Regions from separate parts of the Priestia sp. JV24 genome, predicted to be linked through region 1. Evidence: a T-box and tRNA genes for the amino acid it is inferred to sense, from the RefSeq annotation. Region 1 holds a T-box; the other holds one or more tRNA genes.
What was found. A T-box is a leader RNA that pairs with one kind of tRNA and senses whether it is charged. The one in region 1 lies ahead of thrS (threonine--tRNA ligase), so its partner is inferred to be a tRNA-Thr.
Positions count from the first base shown of each region.

Region 2: it has a tRNA-Thr gene. The T-box ahead of thrS (threonine--tRNA ligase) is inferred to sense a tRNA for this amino acid. The anticodon was not compared.

Region 1 covers NZ_JAPCIN010000023.1:692,713-701,593, reverse strand. The annotation lists gene OK414_RS24895 (glyceraldehyde-3-phosphate dehydrogenase) at 94-1,125, shown strand; gene speD (adenosylmethionine decarboxylase) at 1,548-1,928, shown strand; gene OK414_RS24885 (hypothetical protein) at 2,022-2,408, shown strand; gene nrdR (transcriptional regulator NrdR) at 2,652-3,113, shown strand; gene OK414_RS24875 (replication initiation and membrane attachment family protein) at 3,186-4,613, shown strand; gene dnaI (primosomal protein DnaI) at 4,646-5,578, shown strand; gene ytxC (sporulation protein YtxC) at 5,675-6,535, shown strand; T-box leader at 6,596-6,844, shown strand; gene thrS (threonine--tRNA ligase) at 6,889-8,847, shown strand.
Region 2 covers NZ_JAPCIN010000022.1:241,122-250,002, reverse strand. The annotation lists gene OK414_RS20545 (DHA2 family efflux MFS transporter permease subunit) at 1-842, shown strand, start outside; gene OK414_RS20540 (aromatic ring-hydroxylating oxygenase subunit alpha) at 877-1,929, opposite strand; tRNA gene OK414_RS20535 (tRNA-Thr) at 2,140-2,212, shown strand; gene OK414_RS20530 (ABC transporter ATP-binding protein) at 2,466-3,416, shown strand; gene OK414_RS20525 (ABC transporter permease/substrate-binding protein) at 3,416-4,939, shown strand; gene OK414_RS20520 (hypothetical protein) at 5,082-5,252, shown strand; gene OK414_RS20515 (TIGR02206 family membrane protein) at 5,271-6,017, shown strand; gene OK414_RS20510 (NAD(P)H-dependent oxidoreductase) at 6,157-6,675, shown strand; gene OK414_RS20505 (hypothetical protein) at 6,704-7,069, opposite strand; gene OK414_RS20500 (LCP family protein) at 7,284-8,015, opposite strand; gene OK414_RS20495 (hypothetical protein) at 8,553-8,881, shown strand, end outside.

The sequences.
Region 1 (8,881 bases):
AAAAATTAATATTATTCACTTTTTAAATATTTATGTTATACTATTCAATATAAAAAGTTAAATAGTATAACACATATAGAGAGGGGTATAGCCATGAAAGCACGTATTGCCATTAATGGTTTTGGGAGAATAGGAAGAATGGTGTTTCGCACAGCGATTATAGAGGAGAATTTAGATATTATTGCAATAAATGCATCTTATCCAGCAGAAACGTTAGCACATTTAATCAAATATGACTCTATACACGGAGCATTTAATGGAGATGTCAAATGTGATGATGATGCGCTAATTGTTAACGGTAAAAGAATTCAGCTATTAAATTCACGTGATCCGCTGAATTTGCCTTGGAAAGAGCTTGGGATTGATCTAGTTGTTGAAGCAACGGGAAAATTTAATTCAAGAGAAAAAGCGCAGTTACATATTGAAGCAGGTGCGAAAAAAGTTGTCTTAACGGCACCGGGTAAACAAGAAGATATCACCATTGTGATGGGCGTAAATGAACGAGAGTTTGATGTGAATCAGCATAACATTATTTCCAATGCCTCTTGTACGACAAATTGTCTAGCTCCAGTTGTCAAGGTACTAGACGAAGCGTTCACAATTGAAAACGGTTTAATGACGACCGTTCATGCATATACAAATGATCAAAAGAATATCGATAATCCGCATAAAGATTTGCGAAGAGCTCGTGCATGTGCTCAATCAATTATTCCTACAACCACTGGAGCAGCCAAGGCACTTTCATTAGTTCTTCCTCATTTAAAAGGAAAACTTCATGGGATGGCGCTTCGTGTGCCAACGCCGAACGTATCGCTTGTCGATTTAGTTGTGGATGTAAGGAAACCTGTGACGATGGAAGATGTTAATTTAGCGTTTATTAAAGCTGCTGAAGGACCATTAAAGAATATTTTAAATTTAACAATGGAACCACTCGTATCAATTGACTTTAATACAAATCCTCATTCAGCTATTGTAGATGGACTATCCACGATCGTAATGGAAGATCATAAAATTAAAGTGTTAGCTTGGTACGATAACGAGTGGGGCTACTCGCAGCGCGTAGTCGATTTGGTAAGATATATTGCTGCAGAAATGCGTAATGGATCAAAAATAAGAGTAAGCTAAGAAAGCTATTGATTGCTTTTAAAAAAACAGGGAGCTGTCGCCCTGTTTTTTTTGTTTTTATTCGAAAGAATAGGGAAAAGCAATAAGATAAGCATGCAAAGGAGTGTTTATTTTCCTCAATTTTAATAAAAAATTAATAGTCGTTTAGCAGCTTTTACACACTGTCTCACGAGAATACAGGGGTAATTTGTATAGGTCTATCTGCAAGAACAATCTTTAATAAAATCAAAACACGTATTGCAAAATAAATGTAAACAAAGTATACTATGTTTCGTGAACTTCTTGTGTACCTTTCGGTGATGTGGCTACTTAAAGGGTTAGGACCTCTTTGGACTAACTTTCCCCCGTGGTAGTTAACATGCTATATGGCGAAAGAACTTCATGTTTAACGATTAAAAATTGTTAAAGGGGGAAATATCATTATGGAAACAATGGGTCGTCATGTCATCTCAGAATTATGGGGATGCGATTTCGATAAGTTAAATGATATTGATTATATTGAAAAAACGTTTGTTGATGCAGCTTTAAAATCTGGTGCGGAAGTTCGCGAAGTAGCGTTCCATAAATTTGCACCTCAAGGTGTAAGTGGCGTTGTTATTATTTCAGAATCACATTTAACGATTCACAGCTTCCCAGAGCATGGTTATGCAAGTATCGATGTTTATACTTGTGGTCATTTAGATCCTACAATCGCAGCAGATTATATTGCAGATGCTCTAAGTGCACAGACACGTGAAACAATTGAATTACCACGTGGAATGGGTCCTGTTCAGGTAAAACAAACTAAAGCGAATGCACTTTAATAGTGTCGATTGATTACGTAAGTTAAGAGGTGTATTACACACCTCTTTTTGGTATATAAATTTTTAATACGCAAACACAAAGGGGATAAGAACATGGGGGTAGTACAAGCAGTTAAATCTTTATTTTCTAATCATGTAGAAACAAGCGATCACCATTCAGATCCGACTCTAAAAACGCATTATTACAAAACAACGGCCGGGAATGCATTTAAGCAAGTTCATGAAATGTTGAAGCACATGCAAGGGATAGAGATACTTGCTGCATATGAAGAGCGAGGAGAGATTAGCTTAAACGTTGTAAAAGGAAGAAAAGCTTTTGTTGTGATTACCATTATTAACGTACGTCCTCTTGAAACCGCTATCGATTTTTCTGCTACAACAGAATCAAAAGTGGTGCCGGTTGATTTTGGTTTTAGTAAAGAACTTGTACGTACGCTTTATAAGAGCTTTGATCAAAAACTTATTCCTCTTTCTTCGTAAGTTCCTTATCATTTTTGAATTTCAGGAAATAAAATGGGGAAATTCCTTTTCCTTTACTTGTATTCAAGCCTTGTTTTCTATAAGATGGAATAAAGCAAATCCTTTAATACAGCATCGTGTTTGTTAAAGGAAATGATGATAAAAATCATAATAAATGGTGAATAGCCGACTAACATAGATGGAAATTAACTTATATAAGAGAAAACAAAAAGAAAAACAAGGTTTATTATTGGAGCTGAGAATATGAAGTGCCCATCCTGTCATTACAATGGAACGAGAGTGCTGGACTCGCGCCCTGTAGAAGAAGGCCGCTCTATTCGTAGAAGACGTGAATGCGAAGAGTGTCACTATCGTTTTACAACTTTTGAGAAAGTAGAAGAACTTCCGTTAATTGTTGTAAAAAAAGATGGAGCGAGAGAAGAGTTCAGCAAAGACAAAATCCTTCGAGGGTTAATCAAGGCGTGCGAAAAACGCCAAGTAAGCTTAAAACAATTAGAAGATACCGTACACGATATTGAAACAGAGCTGCGCAGTCAGGGTACATCAGAGGTGCAGTCAGATGTGGTAGGAGAAATGGTGATGGAGCGATTAGCTGCTATCGATGAAGTCTCTTATGTTCGATTTGCTTCTGTATACCGACAATTTAAAGACATCAATGTATTTATTGATGAATTAAAAGATTTAATTAAGAAGGAACGACTGTAAAAGAGCTATTGAAGTATTCTTTAGGCTCTTTTTTTGTCATTTCTATTACTTTAAAAGTAGGTAGGGAACGACATGAAAGAACAACATTGGAAAGAAATGATACCGGTCGATCGTTATGTTGTTCGTTCGAACGGCATACTGCAGGAATACGACCGAAAGATTTTAACCATGCTCTATCAGCCGTTGGTGGGTACAACGTGCTTTGGTCTGTATATGACGTTATGGAGCGAGCTGGAACAAGATCGTTTATGGGGGAAAGAGTCTACGCATCATCATCTAATGTCAATGATGCAAATTAATTTGAAAGCTATTTACCATGAGCGGTTAAAATTAGAAGGCATTGGTTTGTTAAAAACATATATTAAGGAAGAAGATGATGTTCGTGTGTTTATTTATGAGCTCATTCCTCCTCTGACGCCCCATCAGTTTTTTAACGATGGCGTGTTAAATGTATATTTATATAACCGACTCGGAAAATCTATCTTTCAAAAAGTAAAAAATTATTTTTCTGATTCACTCGTCGATGACCAATCGTTCAAAGATGTGACGCATTCATTTAACGATGTATTTAAATCAGTTAAAGCAACAGAGCTGGCTCCAAGTTTTCAGTCTGAAAGCAAGGATGTATTTTCTCCCGATGCTCAAACAGACTTTATGGATTCTTCAAACCGTGCTTCTATTGAGATGAGCCCGGATTCCTTTGATTTTGATTTATTTTTAGCAGGCCTAACAGATTCAATGATTTCGAAAAGGTCCATTACATCTAAAGTAAAACAAGCGATTGAAAAGCTAGCCTTTTTATACGGCATCGATCCTCTTCAAATGAAAAATGTAGTGCTCGATTCGCTAAATGAGAACGATCAAGTTGATATTGAATTGCTTAGAAAAGCAGCACAGTCCTTTTACCAATTTGAAAATGGAGAAGCACTTCCAAATCTAAGCGAACAAATTCAGCCTCCTATGCTTCGTACCATGCAGGAAAAGCAGCCTCAGACGAAGGAAGAGCAGCTCATTCAACAGCTTGAAGTCACCTCTCCTCGACAGCTGTTGATCGAGTTTTCAGGGGGAGCAGAGCCATCAAAAGCAGATTTGCAAATGATTGAAGAAGTGATGTTTAATCAAAAGCTTTCACCAGGGGTAGTAAATGTTCTGATTTACTATGTTATGCTAAGATCCGATATGAAATTATCTAAGAGCTATGTAGAGAAAATTGCTGGACACTGGGCGCGCAAAAAGGTACAAACTGTTCAAGATGCCATGAATTTAGCTAAAAATGAACAGAAAGAATATCAGAATTGGACCGAAGCAAAGCAAAATAAAAAAACGGCCGGACGAAAAATTGTGCGTAAAGAAATGGTGCCAGAGTGGCTGAGCGATGAAGAAAAAGAAGAGAAAAAGCAGCCTTCAAAAGAAGTGGATGGATTTGAAGAAGAAAAACGAAAGCTACAAGAAGAGCTCAAGCAGTTAGATCAAGAGCTAAAACAAAAGCATAAAGAATAAAAAGCAGGTATGATAGAGATGAGGTGAAAAAGATGAAGCCTATCAATGATTCACTAAATCAGTTGGTGAACAAAAAGGATTTTAAAGCACGCTTAGAAGCATTAAGAAACAGTATTCTATCTAATCCCGAAGTTAAAACGTTTCTGCAAGAGCATCGCCATGAGTTAGATGAGCAAATGGTTGACCGAGGTCTGATGAAGATGCATGAATTTATCGACCAAAGCAAATGCTGTGACAAGTGTCCTTCTCTGCAAAGCTGTGTCAATATGGTGAAGGGGTATCACCCTCAGCTGGTTGTAAAAGGCCGTAATATTGATTTACAGTATGAACGCTGTCCTAGAAAAGTACAAGAAGATGAGCGGAAAGAACAAGAATCTTTTATTCAGTGTATGTACGTGCCCAAAGAAATTTTACAGGCAACGATGTCTGATATTGAAATTGAGCAGGGAAGATTTGAAGCCATTAAACTAGTAAGAGATTTTGTTCGAGAATATGAGCCAAATAAGAAAATGAAAGCTTTATATTTACACGGTTCGTTTGGTGTGGGGAAAACGTATTTTCTTGGAGCAATTGCCAATGCGTTAGCCGAAAAGAAAGTGAAGTCCACAATTTTATACGTCCCGGAGTTTTTGCGTGAGTTAAAAGGTTCGTTTCAAGATCAAAGCTTTAATGAGAAAATAGAGTATGTTAAAAAAGTACCGGTTCTTATGCTTGATGATCTCGGAGCAGAATCCGTAACGAGCTGGATGCGAGACGATGTGCTCGGAACCATTTTACAATTCCGCATGCTCGAAAATTTGCCGACATTTTTCAGCTCGAATTTAAATTTTAAAGAGCTTCAACATCATTTGACTTATACCCAAAGAGGCGAGCAGGAAGAGCTAAAAGCCGCTCGTGTCATGGAACGAATTAAGTCTCTAGCCATTCCTGTTGAAATGAATGGAGAGAATAAACGAAATAGATGAGCAGGTCGTTTTACATTTCTTGTAACGACTTGCTCATTTTTTTGCATGTTGCCCCATATACATTAATAAAGCGTGTCCAAAGGGGGGCTATGAGGAATGAAAATATTCTTTAAATATGTAGAAGACGCAGTCATTGTATATGAGTCTTTATGCGCGAAGCGAAGCGCTTTATCATATGGTTCACAGTGCTTGAAGCTGGTGAATAATCAGCTTTTAGTCATTGATGAGACATACAATAGAGAGGCCATTTTACAAGACATGGTGATACCGGTATTAACGCACGTAATTTTAAAAAAGAAAGAAAAAAAGATGATGGTAAACATATTAAAAGAACAATTTTTCTATTCAGAAGAGGAAGAACAAGATTTGCTGCTTCAAATTATGGGGGGGATTATGGAAGGAGAGAGAGGCGAAATTCCGCAAAAAACATTTTCTCTTCCAAGAGAATTACTTATCCGCCAGGCTCTTCAAGATTTCTTCATTCATAATGTAACATTCACCTTTGAGTCTTTTCTCCAATTCCGTTTAAAAGAATATCAAGAGCGGCTGCGCTATTATGCCGAGCTGGCGATTGATGAATATAAGCTTGAACAAGACTATCAAATTCTTATTCATCAGCTGCGTCAAGCAGCTAATGAAAGACAGTCATCTACAGGTAACGTGTATGTAATGCACGTGAATAAAAACAAGTTTGTGTTGTACGACCACAACAGTAGATATGTTCCTGAACGTGAATGTGCAGCTCTAGCAGAGGCCTTTTTATCTGAACAAGAATCATTATACATAGACTCAACTATTATCGCGCCTTTGCTAAGTTTATCTCCAGCTGCTATTCATCTGTATAGCGACCAGCATGATCATGATTTTGTTTATACCATTCAAAATATCTTCCAAGAAAAAGTTATGTTATACGAAAAAAATGAATTTCCTTTTGATCAAAAGCAAAATATAACGTGAAAGGTTGATTTCTATTTTGAAAATGAATATAATAAATGCATATTGAAAAACAGCTATATGTTACAAGTTATGATGAGGACATGAGTCTATATTTACGGTTTGTAGAGAGGGAGATCTAGGCTGAAAATCTCCTAACACGGAATATATTCTTACCACCTCTAAACTTCAGTAGTAAACGAGCAGAGCCTCTAGTAATTACTGACGGAATTTCCGTTATAAAACCTCGAGCCGCTTCGGGTTCTTTGGGTTATCCAAGATACGAAGAGGAAACAAGGGTGGTACCGCGTGTATACACAACTCGTCCCTTTTGATAAGGGACGAGTTTTTTGTTTTTACAAAAAGTTTATTCAGTTATGTTAAAGGAGTGGAAAGTTGTGTCAGAAGTAATCAAAATGACATTCCCTGATGGAGCTGTTAAAGAGTATCCAAAAGGATCATCAACAGAAGATATTGCGGCTTCTATTAGCCCGGGATTAAAGAAAAAAGCATTAGCAGGCAAAGTAAACGGCGAGCTGCTGGATTTACGTACGCCAATCGAAGAAGATGGCAGTCTTGAAATCATTACGCAAGATGCTCCTGAAGCGCTTGAAATTATGCGTCACAGTACAGCGCATTTAATGGCTCAAGCAATCAAACGTTTATACAAAGATACAAAAGTACAGCTAGGTGTAGGGCCGGTTATCGAAAACGGTTTTTACTATGACATCGATATGGAAGAATCAATTACTCCTGAAGATTTAGGTAAAATTGAAAAAGAAATGAAAAAAATCGTTAATTCAAATATTGAAATTGAACGAAAAGAAGTTTCTCGTGAAGAAGCCATTCAACTTTTTAAAGAAGTTGGCGATGAACTGAAGCTTGAATTGATCGATGCGATTCCAGCAGGTGAAAAGGTTACGATTTACCAACAAGGCGAATTCTTTGACCTTTGCCGAGGTGTGCACGTGCCGTCAACAGGCAAAATTAAAGAATTTAAACTATTAAGCGTGGCGGGTGCTTATTGGCGCGGAGACAGCGATAATCAAATGCTGCAGCGTATTTACGGTACAGCATTCTTTACAAAAGCAGATTTAGACGAGCATCTTCGTCTTCTTGAAGAAGCAAAAGAACGTGATCACCGTAAACTTGGTAAAGAGCTAAACTTATTTACAAATTCTCAAAAAGTAGGACAAGGTCTGCCTTTATGGCTTCCAAAAGGTGCGACGATCCGCCGTATTATCGAGCGTTATATCGTAGATAAAGAAGTAAGCCTTGGTTATCAGCACGTTTACACTCCAGTGCTCGGAAGTGTAGAACTTTACAAAACGTCTGGTCACTGGGAGCACTACCAAGATGACATGTTCCCTGCAATGGAAATGGATAACGAAGACCTGGTTCTTCGTCCGATGAACTGTCCTCATCACATGATGGTTTACAAACAAGGTATTCACAGCTATCGTGAGCTTCCAATCCGTATTGCTGAGCTTGGAACGATGCACCGCTACGAAATGTCAGGAGCATTATCAGGACTTCAGCGTGTTCGAGGCATGACGCTAAATGATGCGCATATCTTTGTACGTCCCGACCAAATCAAAGAAGAATTTATTCGTGTAGTTCGCTTAGTTGAAGCGGTTTATAAAGATTTTGGATTTGAAAATTATTCATTCCGTCTATCTTACCGTGACCCTGCAGATACAGAAAAATACTTTGATGATGATGCAATGTGGGAAAAAGCACAAAGCATGTTAAAAGACGCAATGGATGAGCTTGACCTTGATTATTATGAAGCTGAAGGCGAAGCGGCATTCTACGGTCCAAAACTAGACGTTCAAGTTAAAACAGCGCTTGGTAAAGAAGAGACGCTATCTACGGTTCAATTGGATTTCTTACTTCCTGAACGATTTGATTTAACGTATGTAGGAGAAGACGGAAAACAACATCGACCGGTTGTTATTCACCGCGGCGTGGTGTCAACAATGGAACGTTTTGTAGCTTTCTTAATCGAAGAATACAAAGGAGCTTTCCCAACGTGGTTAGCACCTGTACAAGTTCAAGTGATTCCGGTATCACCTACCGTTCACCTTGAGTATGCAAAAGAAGTGCAAGAACAGCTTCAGCTGGCGGGTATTCGTGTGGAACTTGATTCTCGCGATGAGAAAATCGGCTATAAAATCCGTGAGGCTCAAATGCAAAAAATTCCTTATATGCTTGTTGTAGGGGATAAAGAAGTAGAAGATAAAGCAGTAAACGTACGTAAATACGGTGAGCAGAATTCAGAAACAGTGGACTTCCAAGCCTTTTTACAAAATGTAAAAGCAGAAGCATCTCGCTAATGAAAAAAGCAGAGAATTGAAATTCTCTGCTTTT
Region 2 (8,881 bases), on a different contig from region 1:
ATTCTGTGGAAGTATACGGCACCATTATCGTAGGAGCTGTGGCGCTGATTTTATTTATTACGCGTCAGTTCAAGCTAAAAACACCTATGCTTGAATTCCGTATTTTTAAATATCCAATGTTTGCTTTATCGTCAACGATTTCAATGGTAATCACAATGGCGTTATTCTCAGCCATGCTGTTAATGCCAATTTATGTTCAAACGGTACGAGGCATTTCTCCGCTTCACTCAGGATTACTAATGCTTCCGGGTGCGCTGCTAATGGGTGTGATGTCTCCGATTACCGGAAAATTATTTGATAAATTCGGAGCGCGTGCACTGGCTGTAACGGGTCTAACGATTACAGCCGTCACGACGTATTTCTTCAGTAACTTAGAGCTTGATACGACATATACAACGCTCATTACGCTTTACACGCTTCGCATGTTCGGAATGTCTATGGTGATGATGCCAGTTATGACAAACGGATTAAATCAGCTGCCGCAGCGCTTTAATCCGCATGGTACTGCGATGAATAACACGCTTCAACAAGTATCGGGAGCTATTGGTTCGGCTCTTTTAGTAACGGTGATGTCAAATCGTACAGCTACGCACGCAAAAGAGCTTGCTCAAGATGCAATGAGCGGAGCAGGAGCAGCGAATGCAACGGCAGCCGGGGCAGCTCAAATGAAAGAACAAATTGGGATGCAGGCAATGGTACAAGGAATTAACGATGCGTTTGCCGTCTCAGTAGTACTAGTGGTGGTTGCCTTAATTCTTTCAGTGTTTATGAAACGCGCCACGCCGGCAAGTGAAGATGAAGTGATAAAGGAAAAAGCAGGACGCGAGCAGTTTGCTAAATAAAAAAGAAATCCCCGCTGAGACAGCGGGGATTTCTTTAGCTTGTATATCTAAAGCTTAAGCCCATTTTCTTTAATAATTTCCGGTAGCCGATGGACGTTTGATCAGCCATAATATGCGCTTCCATCTGCAGGTCTAAAGGCAAGTCTTCAGGCTTTTGGTTTTCAACCATTTCACGGTCTTCGTCAAAGACGCGAAGGTTAAAGTCATACACACCTTCAACGGGAGAATCTTTGTCAAAGTTTCGAGCGATTGGTGCGAATAAACGTGTTTCGCGGGCTGAAATAGGAGAGACTGCATTCATAATCCACAGCTCTGCGCCTTCTGGGAAGTATACTTTTAGCGTAGCTGTAAACGGCGGATAAACATCAAAGACGCGAAGCCATTTAAAATCAGGTGGATTTAAATGCTGCTGTTCTTTGGAATAATTGCTCACGGTGCTCGTATATTCTACATGAAGCCCATAATCTGTATCGCTTACTTTATATTTAGGCACAAAGGCGTTGTTTCGATCACCAAATGTGTCCGTGTGCACCCAAGCAAAATGAGCTACGTCTAAAAAGCCTTCCATTTGACGACCAGCCGAACCCATGATATCAAAGCTGGGACAAACAATTTGCTGAAAATCAGGGGCCTCCCACGCATCGAAGTAAGGCAGGTTATCTTGTTCACCTGTCAGGGAAGTCCACACTAATCCAAATCGTTCAATAACTGGATAGACAGCCATACACAGGCGGGGAGAAATGTTGGCATCAGGGTGAGCTGGAATCGACGTGCATGCGCCGTCCGTTGCATAGCGGAAGCCGTGGTAAGGACAGACAATTTCATCATCTTCCACCCAGCCCATACTAAGGGGGGTGCCTCGGTGAACGCATAAATCACGAGCCGCTACTACTTTGTGTGTGGTACGGTATAGAACTAGATTTACATCTAGCAGTTTTACGGACGTTGGTTTCTCTGTTACATCACTGCAGCGTGCGACGGGGTACCAATACTTAGCGAGCGTCGTCCAATCTTCCAGGCTGAACGTGCAGTCTCTTGGGTAGGGAGTTGCCGTTTTTGATTTGGTCATGGTTGGTTGTTGTTCCATCTATTTTCTTCCCTTCTTTTGTAAGCTCTTTTACTAAGGGTAATATAAAAAAAGAAAATTCACACAATTTATGTAAGGAGTTCTAACATAAAATATGGAACTTTGTAGAAAGTGCGAATTTCAGAAGAAGCAAATTAGAGAATATACCAATAAAAAAATTTAAAAAAGCGCTTCCTAAATGAATTTAAACGTGATATAATTTTCCAAGACGCTGGTGTAGCTCAGTAGGTAGAGCACTTGCATGGTAAGCAAGAGGTCGCAGGTTCGATCCCTGTCGCTAGCATACTAAAAAACCTTCTTTTTTGTTGAAAGAAGGTTTTTTTATTTGTGTCGGCTTTAAAATTATTCTTTCCCGCCTTGTGAAAACTTTAACAGTTTGATAGCCTTATTAGGAGGTTATGAGAAAATATGTGTATCTTTTTCCCTATGTCTTATGAATCATATTTAGAAATATTCTTAAAAGAATGTTTATTGCCTCTGAATATTGGGTACACGAAACTCGGGGTTAAATTTCAACAGGGAGGGTGAACGATAATTTGATTACGTTTAAGAATGTGTCAAAGCAATATCCAGACGGTACGACCGCCGTGAAAAATATTAATCTAGAAATTAAAGAAGGAGAGTTTTTCGTTTTAATTGGTCCGAGTGGGTGTGGGAAAACAACCACCTTAAAAATGATTAACCGTCTTCATGATATTACCGAAGGAGAACTATACATAAAAGATAAGCTCGTATCGGACCACAACATACATAAGCTACGCTGGAACATTGGTTATGTCCTGCAGCAGATTGCTCTTTTTCCCCATATGACCATTGCTGAAAATATAGCCATTGTACCCGAGATGAAGCATTGGAAGAAAAATAAAATCAAAACGCGCATTGATGAACTGCTTACTTTGGTAGGACTAGACCCAAAGCAGTATCGAAACCGAAAGCCGTCTGAGCTCTCAGGTGGCCAGCAGCAACGTGTAGGTGTAGCACGTGCCCTCGCAGCTGATCCCCCCGTTATTTTAATGGACGAACCCTTTAGTGCCCTCGATCCGTTAAGCCGCGAACAGCTTCAGCAAGATGTTATTAGTTTAAAAGAAAAAATCAAAAAAACATTTGTGTTTGTTACGCACGATATGAGCGAAGCGATGACGCTTGGAGATCGTATCTGCCTGATGAAAGATGGGGAAATTGTTCAAGTTGGAACCCCGGAGGAATTCATTCAAAAGCCTAAAAATGAATTTGTAAAAACATTTATTGGAAATCAAGGCAATGCTTTATTTGAGACATTGGATATGTTTGTCAAAGAAAGTGAACAGCCGGACGTAGAACCTACTGAAGAGTTAGCTTCAACTGCCACTGTTCAGCAGGCAATGGACGCCCTTTACGATCATGAAGCAATAGCCGTGAAAAAAGGGAGCAAACGTATTGGCGTTGTAACGCGCAAAACTCTATTAGCGTTTCTTTCTGATAAAACGAAAGAAGGAGGCACGCTGTAATGAATGCACTAAGCACATTATTAGATCAACGAGGAGATGCACTGTTTCAAGCTCTTCTTGAACACATTCAAATTTCAGTACTAGCTCTTGTTATCGCCGTATTAATTTCAGTGCCGCTCGGACTGTACTTAACGAGGCATGACCGCATTGCTGAACCAATCATTGGCGTAACAGCCGTACTGCAAACCATTCCTTCACTCGCTTTATTAGGGTTACTGATTCCTCTTGTCGGAATTGGAACCTTTCCCGCGGTTATTGCACTGTTTTTATATTCGCTTCTTCCTATTGTACGAAATACATATACCGGAATTAAAGAAGTGGACCCATCTTTAATTGAAGCATCCAAAGCCATGGGGATGAACTCGTGGAGACGATTAATTAAAGTAGAACTTCCTCTAGCACTTCCTGTCATTATGGCCGGAATTCGCACAGCGATGGTACTCATTATTGGCACAGCGACAATCGTGGCTCTTATCGGAGCGGGCGGACTCGGAAGCTTAATTTTGCTTGGTATTGACCGAAGCGATAATAGTTTGATTTTATTAGGAGCCATTCCAGCAGCATTATTAGCGCTTATTTTTGATGGAATTCTGCGAACGATTGAACACTCAGCTAAAGAAGGGTCCAAAAAACGCTCGTTTATTATGATCATCGTATTAATACTCATTCTTGTTTCTCCGTTTGCAGCGATGAGCGCAACAAAACCAGACCTTGTTATCGGAGGGAAAATTGGTGCAGAACAAGACATTTTAATTAATATGTACAAAGAATTAATTGAAGATCAAACCGATATGAAAGTAAATCTTCGTTCGTCGCTTGGGAAAACGGTATTTGTATTTGAGGCTCTGCGTAACAAGGAAATTGATTTGTACCCTGAATATACAGGTACAGCCATTGTGACGCATCTAAAGGAACAGCCGGACAGCAAAGATGAAACAGAGGTGTACAAGCAGGCAAAAGAAGAGTTTCAAAAGAAATTCGGTCTTGTCTATTTAGATCCAATGAAGTTTAATAATACGTACACATTGACCGTGACAAAAGAATTTGCCAAAGAAAATAATCTAACAACTATTTCAGATTTGGCAAATGCAACAGATAAAGTAAAAGCAGGATTTACGCTTGAGTTTAAAGATCGTGAAGACGGCTATGTAGGCATCCAAAAAGAATATGGCCTTACCTTCCCGAATATTAAAACCATGGAGCCGAAGCTTCGCTATCGCGCTGTAGAAAAAGGCGATATTAACATGCTTGATGCTTACGCAACGGACCCTGAAATTAAACAGTTTGGTTTGAAAGTCTTAAAAGACGATCAGCAGCTCTTCCCGCCGTATCAAGGAGCGCCTGTGCTTCGTGAAGATACGCTAAAAGAGCACCCTGAACTGAAAAAAATCTTAAATCAACTGGGCGGTAAAATCAGTGATGAGGAAATGCGTGAAATGAACTATCAAGTAAATGCGAAAGGAAAAACGGCTGAAGAAGTTGCTCATCAATTCTTAGTGAAAAAAGGATTAATTAGAGAGTAAAAACGAAGAAAAAAGCTAGGATAACAGTATGTTAGTTGAAAGAAGATCCGAATGATGAATCGTTCGGATCTTTTTATTTTAGTTGGTTCTAGCAGTTGATTGGAGGGCAACGCGAAGACTCCCGCGGAAAGCGAAGCCTTGCATGGAAATCAACTGCGGTGCAAGAAGTGATCCATACTCGATTATTTACACCATTCGTCCGTCTTTAGATTGGCGTGATTTCGTTATGTCTCAATCTCCTTTTAATGCGAGAGAAGCATTAATGAAAATGAGGTCTTATGAACAAGCTAAAGGTACCGAACTTGTTTTCTGATGGAAGGGAGGCGCTTTTATGAATTCATTTTTTACGTGTCATCCTGTACAACATTCCTTTCAGCTTTTTTCAGTTGAACATCTTGTAACTTTAGCTATTATCGTGATTATAGGAGCATTTATTTTTTTGTGTCGAAAGCAGCTGCGAAAAAAGAGGTTTGTGTTCATTTTGCTTTCACTCATTCTAATTGCTTCAGAAACAGCCTACCAAGCTTGGGAAATCAGCTGCCATCAGTGGTCTGCTGAAACTTCCTTGCCTCTTCAGCTCAGTGATATAGTCGTGCTGCTGGCTGCTGTTATGCTGATAACCAAAAGCAGGTTTCTTTTTTATTTTGTGTACTTCGCAGGAATCAGCAGCTCTGTTCAAGCGATGATTACCCCAGACCTTGGCGGCTATGCGTATGCCCAGTTTCGCTATGTGCAGTTTTATGTATCGCATGGCGGTGTGGTACTTGCTTGCTGTATGCTAATTGCTGTTTGCAGATATGAGCCGACGTTTCGTTCTTTGTGGGTAAGCGTAGTATTTGTTAATCTGTACGGAGGTTTTATCTATGTCATGAATTGTTTACTCGGGGCGAATTATTTATACATGATGAAAAAGCCAGAACACGCTTCCTTGCTGGATGTTCTTGGACCTCATCCTTGGTATTTAGTATGGATTGAAGGAATGATAATTCTTAGCTTTCTTGTCCTTTATCTGCCGTTTTGGATACATAAAAAAAGTAAAGGTGATAAAAGCAAAGTCAATTTTATTGAAGCAGAATGATAATACTGGTAGTTTATAAGTGTAAACTAACTTGGATTTGCTGAAGGAAAAGGAAAGAATGACTGAGCAAGCCGTGAGAGGCAAGCGTAAAAAATAGAAAAAACAAAGCAAGCACAGACATTAGAAGGAGAGTAGCAAAATGAAAACACTTGTTATTTTAGCGCATCCAAACTTAGCATCTTCTCGCATTAATAAAGCGTGGGCAGAGCGAGTAAAAAAAGAAGAGAATGTGTACGTTCATGATTTATACGCAAACTATCCCGATTTCAAAATTGATGTAGAAAAAGAGCAGGAGTTAGCTGTTCAATTCGATCGTATTGTTTTTCAATTTCCATTTTACTGGTACAGCTCACCGGCACTCTTAAAAGAGTGGCAAGATGTTGTCTTAACATACGGATGGGCTTATGGAAGCAAAGGTACTAAACTTCAGGGAAAAGAGTTTGTCGTAGCTACTTCGACAGGAGGCCCTGCGGAAGCTTATCAAGAAGGGGGATACAACCGTTACCCAATGAATCATCTGCTTCTTCCGTTTCAAGCTACGGCAAATTTAACAGGTATGAAGTTCCAAACGCCATTTTTATTTCAAGGAGCAGGCGGTGACCTGAGTGACAAAGTTATTCAAGATAGTGCCGAAAGCTACGCTCGATTACTAAGATAATAAAAAAAAGCCGCGTTAACGCGGCTTTTTAATTTACATTTGTTCGTGAAAAAGAAGTAAGCAGCTTTTGAGGAGCGATATCTAATCCTTCAATGAGTAATCCTGTCATAGCCGTTAGACTCCCGACTTCAAATGATTCTCCCGCTCTCCAAAATGCGGATTCACCTTGTTTGATATAAATTTTCAGGCCGTTATCCCCAGCTACCCAGCCTTCCCCGTGAACGACTAATAGAAGCTGTGGAATCGTAGCTTCTTGACGAGGGGTATAATCATTTTCTTGAAAAGATAGAAAGCTAATTTTGACATCTCCAGTATGAGAAAGCAATGGGTTTACTTTATAAGTAGAATGAAGAAAGGAACGCTCTTCTTCAGATTGAAAACCATATAATTTCATACGTTCATCTCCTTGAATCAAAAATATAAAAAAGAAGTCCTTCTCTTTTCATATACGCATGTAACAGGAAAAATAGAACTTCAAAGAAATAGCTGTTTCCTGGAAAATGGCTTCATTTTTTGTCGAAGCTCAAATTTTTTTGAAGGATAGGGAGGAAAAACAGAAGTTTTTTTGAATAGTATAAAAAAAGGTGTCCGCCAATGGACACCTTTTCCTAATTTAAAAATGACTGTAACGCTTGTTTGTTTTCTTCAAGGTCGATGCTTAAAACAGCACCAATACCGGATATTCGTTCATTTGAATAGGAACCTTCAACCGGTAAACGAAGAGATTTTAAATCTGGCTGATTTCCAACTAAAAAATCTTTTCCTATCACAATAAATGTTTTTGGCGGAATATTTGTATCCACATATGGATCAATGACGCCCCATAGCTTAGGAGCTTTCGCCAGCGTCTTTACTTGAAGAGCTTCATCCATTAATTTACCGATCACTTCTTGTTGACGCTTCACGCGCCCGAAATCACTTTGGCTATCATGTCGGAATCGCACGTATCCTAGTAATTTATCTCCGTGAAGAGTTTGTTTTCCAGGTTTTAGCGTCATGCCAATTCCTGATGACATTTCGTGCGGCACGGTAACCGTAATTCCCTCAGGGGCAATCGTATCGGCAACTTTAGAAAAGCCTTTAAAATCAACAACGGCATAATAGTTTACATCTACGCCGAAATTTTCTTTAATTGTCTTACGCATTAATTCGGGCCCGCCAAATGCATAGGCTGAATTTAATTTGTTTTTGCCATGTCCAGGAATATCCACATATGAATCACGCATCAAAGAAACAAGTTTAGGCTGATTGCTGTCTTTGTCATAATGAGCAATCATGATTGTATCGGCACGCGAATGTTCTTCACCTCGAGAGTCAATTCCAAGAAGCAGCACATTCATGCTATCTAAATTGGCACTTGCACCATTAAAATCAAATTGTCCATCTTTCCCAAAAGCTCCGTCTGCTTCTGCTAACCCTTGTTGGTATTGATAATACACATACGCACCAGCGGCGATTACAAGAATGAGAAAGAAAAGAAGTAGCTTTCTAAAGCGTTTCTTTTTTCTTTGCTTTTTTCTTTTATGTTGTTTACGTTCTGTACGTTCTTCCAAATGTCTCACCATCGCATTCAAAAATATTAATACTTTTTTGTTTGAAACCAATTATGCAAAAAATTATAAAACGACATAATAAAATTAACACTAAGGAATTAGATTAGCAAGTACGTTCACTAGTAAATCTGCGAAGACAGCTAAAATAAGAGAAGTTTACAAATAGAAGAAAGAGGAAATAAAGGTTATTTTTTTCAAGAATCTTTGTTATAATCTATCATAGTTAGGGGAAAAGTTCTGTCTTTTAAGAATGGAATAAGAGGAAAGTCTCCATTTTGGGAGAATCAAATATAGGTCTAAATATAGAAAAAAGGAGTGAAGCGAATGAGTATATATGTGTCATCTTCGAACCTTGTGCTGATTCCAGAAGCGGCGTTAAGTCATTGGAAACCTTATGGCGCGGGGGAATTGACCGGAGCTATTATTTCAGGTAAAGATAGTGCTGAAATAATTAAAGAGCTTAATCAATCGTCTATTCTGCCTTTTACAAGTTTTTTCTATCGAAAGCATTTTGTTATTCTGTTTGATAAAGAACAAGTGAAAAATCATTTTGAACAGCTGCTTTTATTATATAAATCTCAGGGATATATTTTTTATTCTTCTACTTTATACGATGATCACTGGTCCCAGGTCCTTGAAGGAACGAAGCAGCT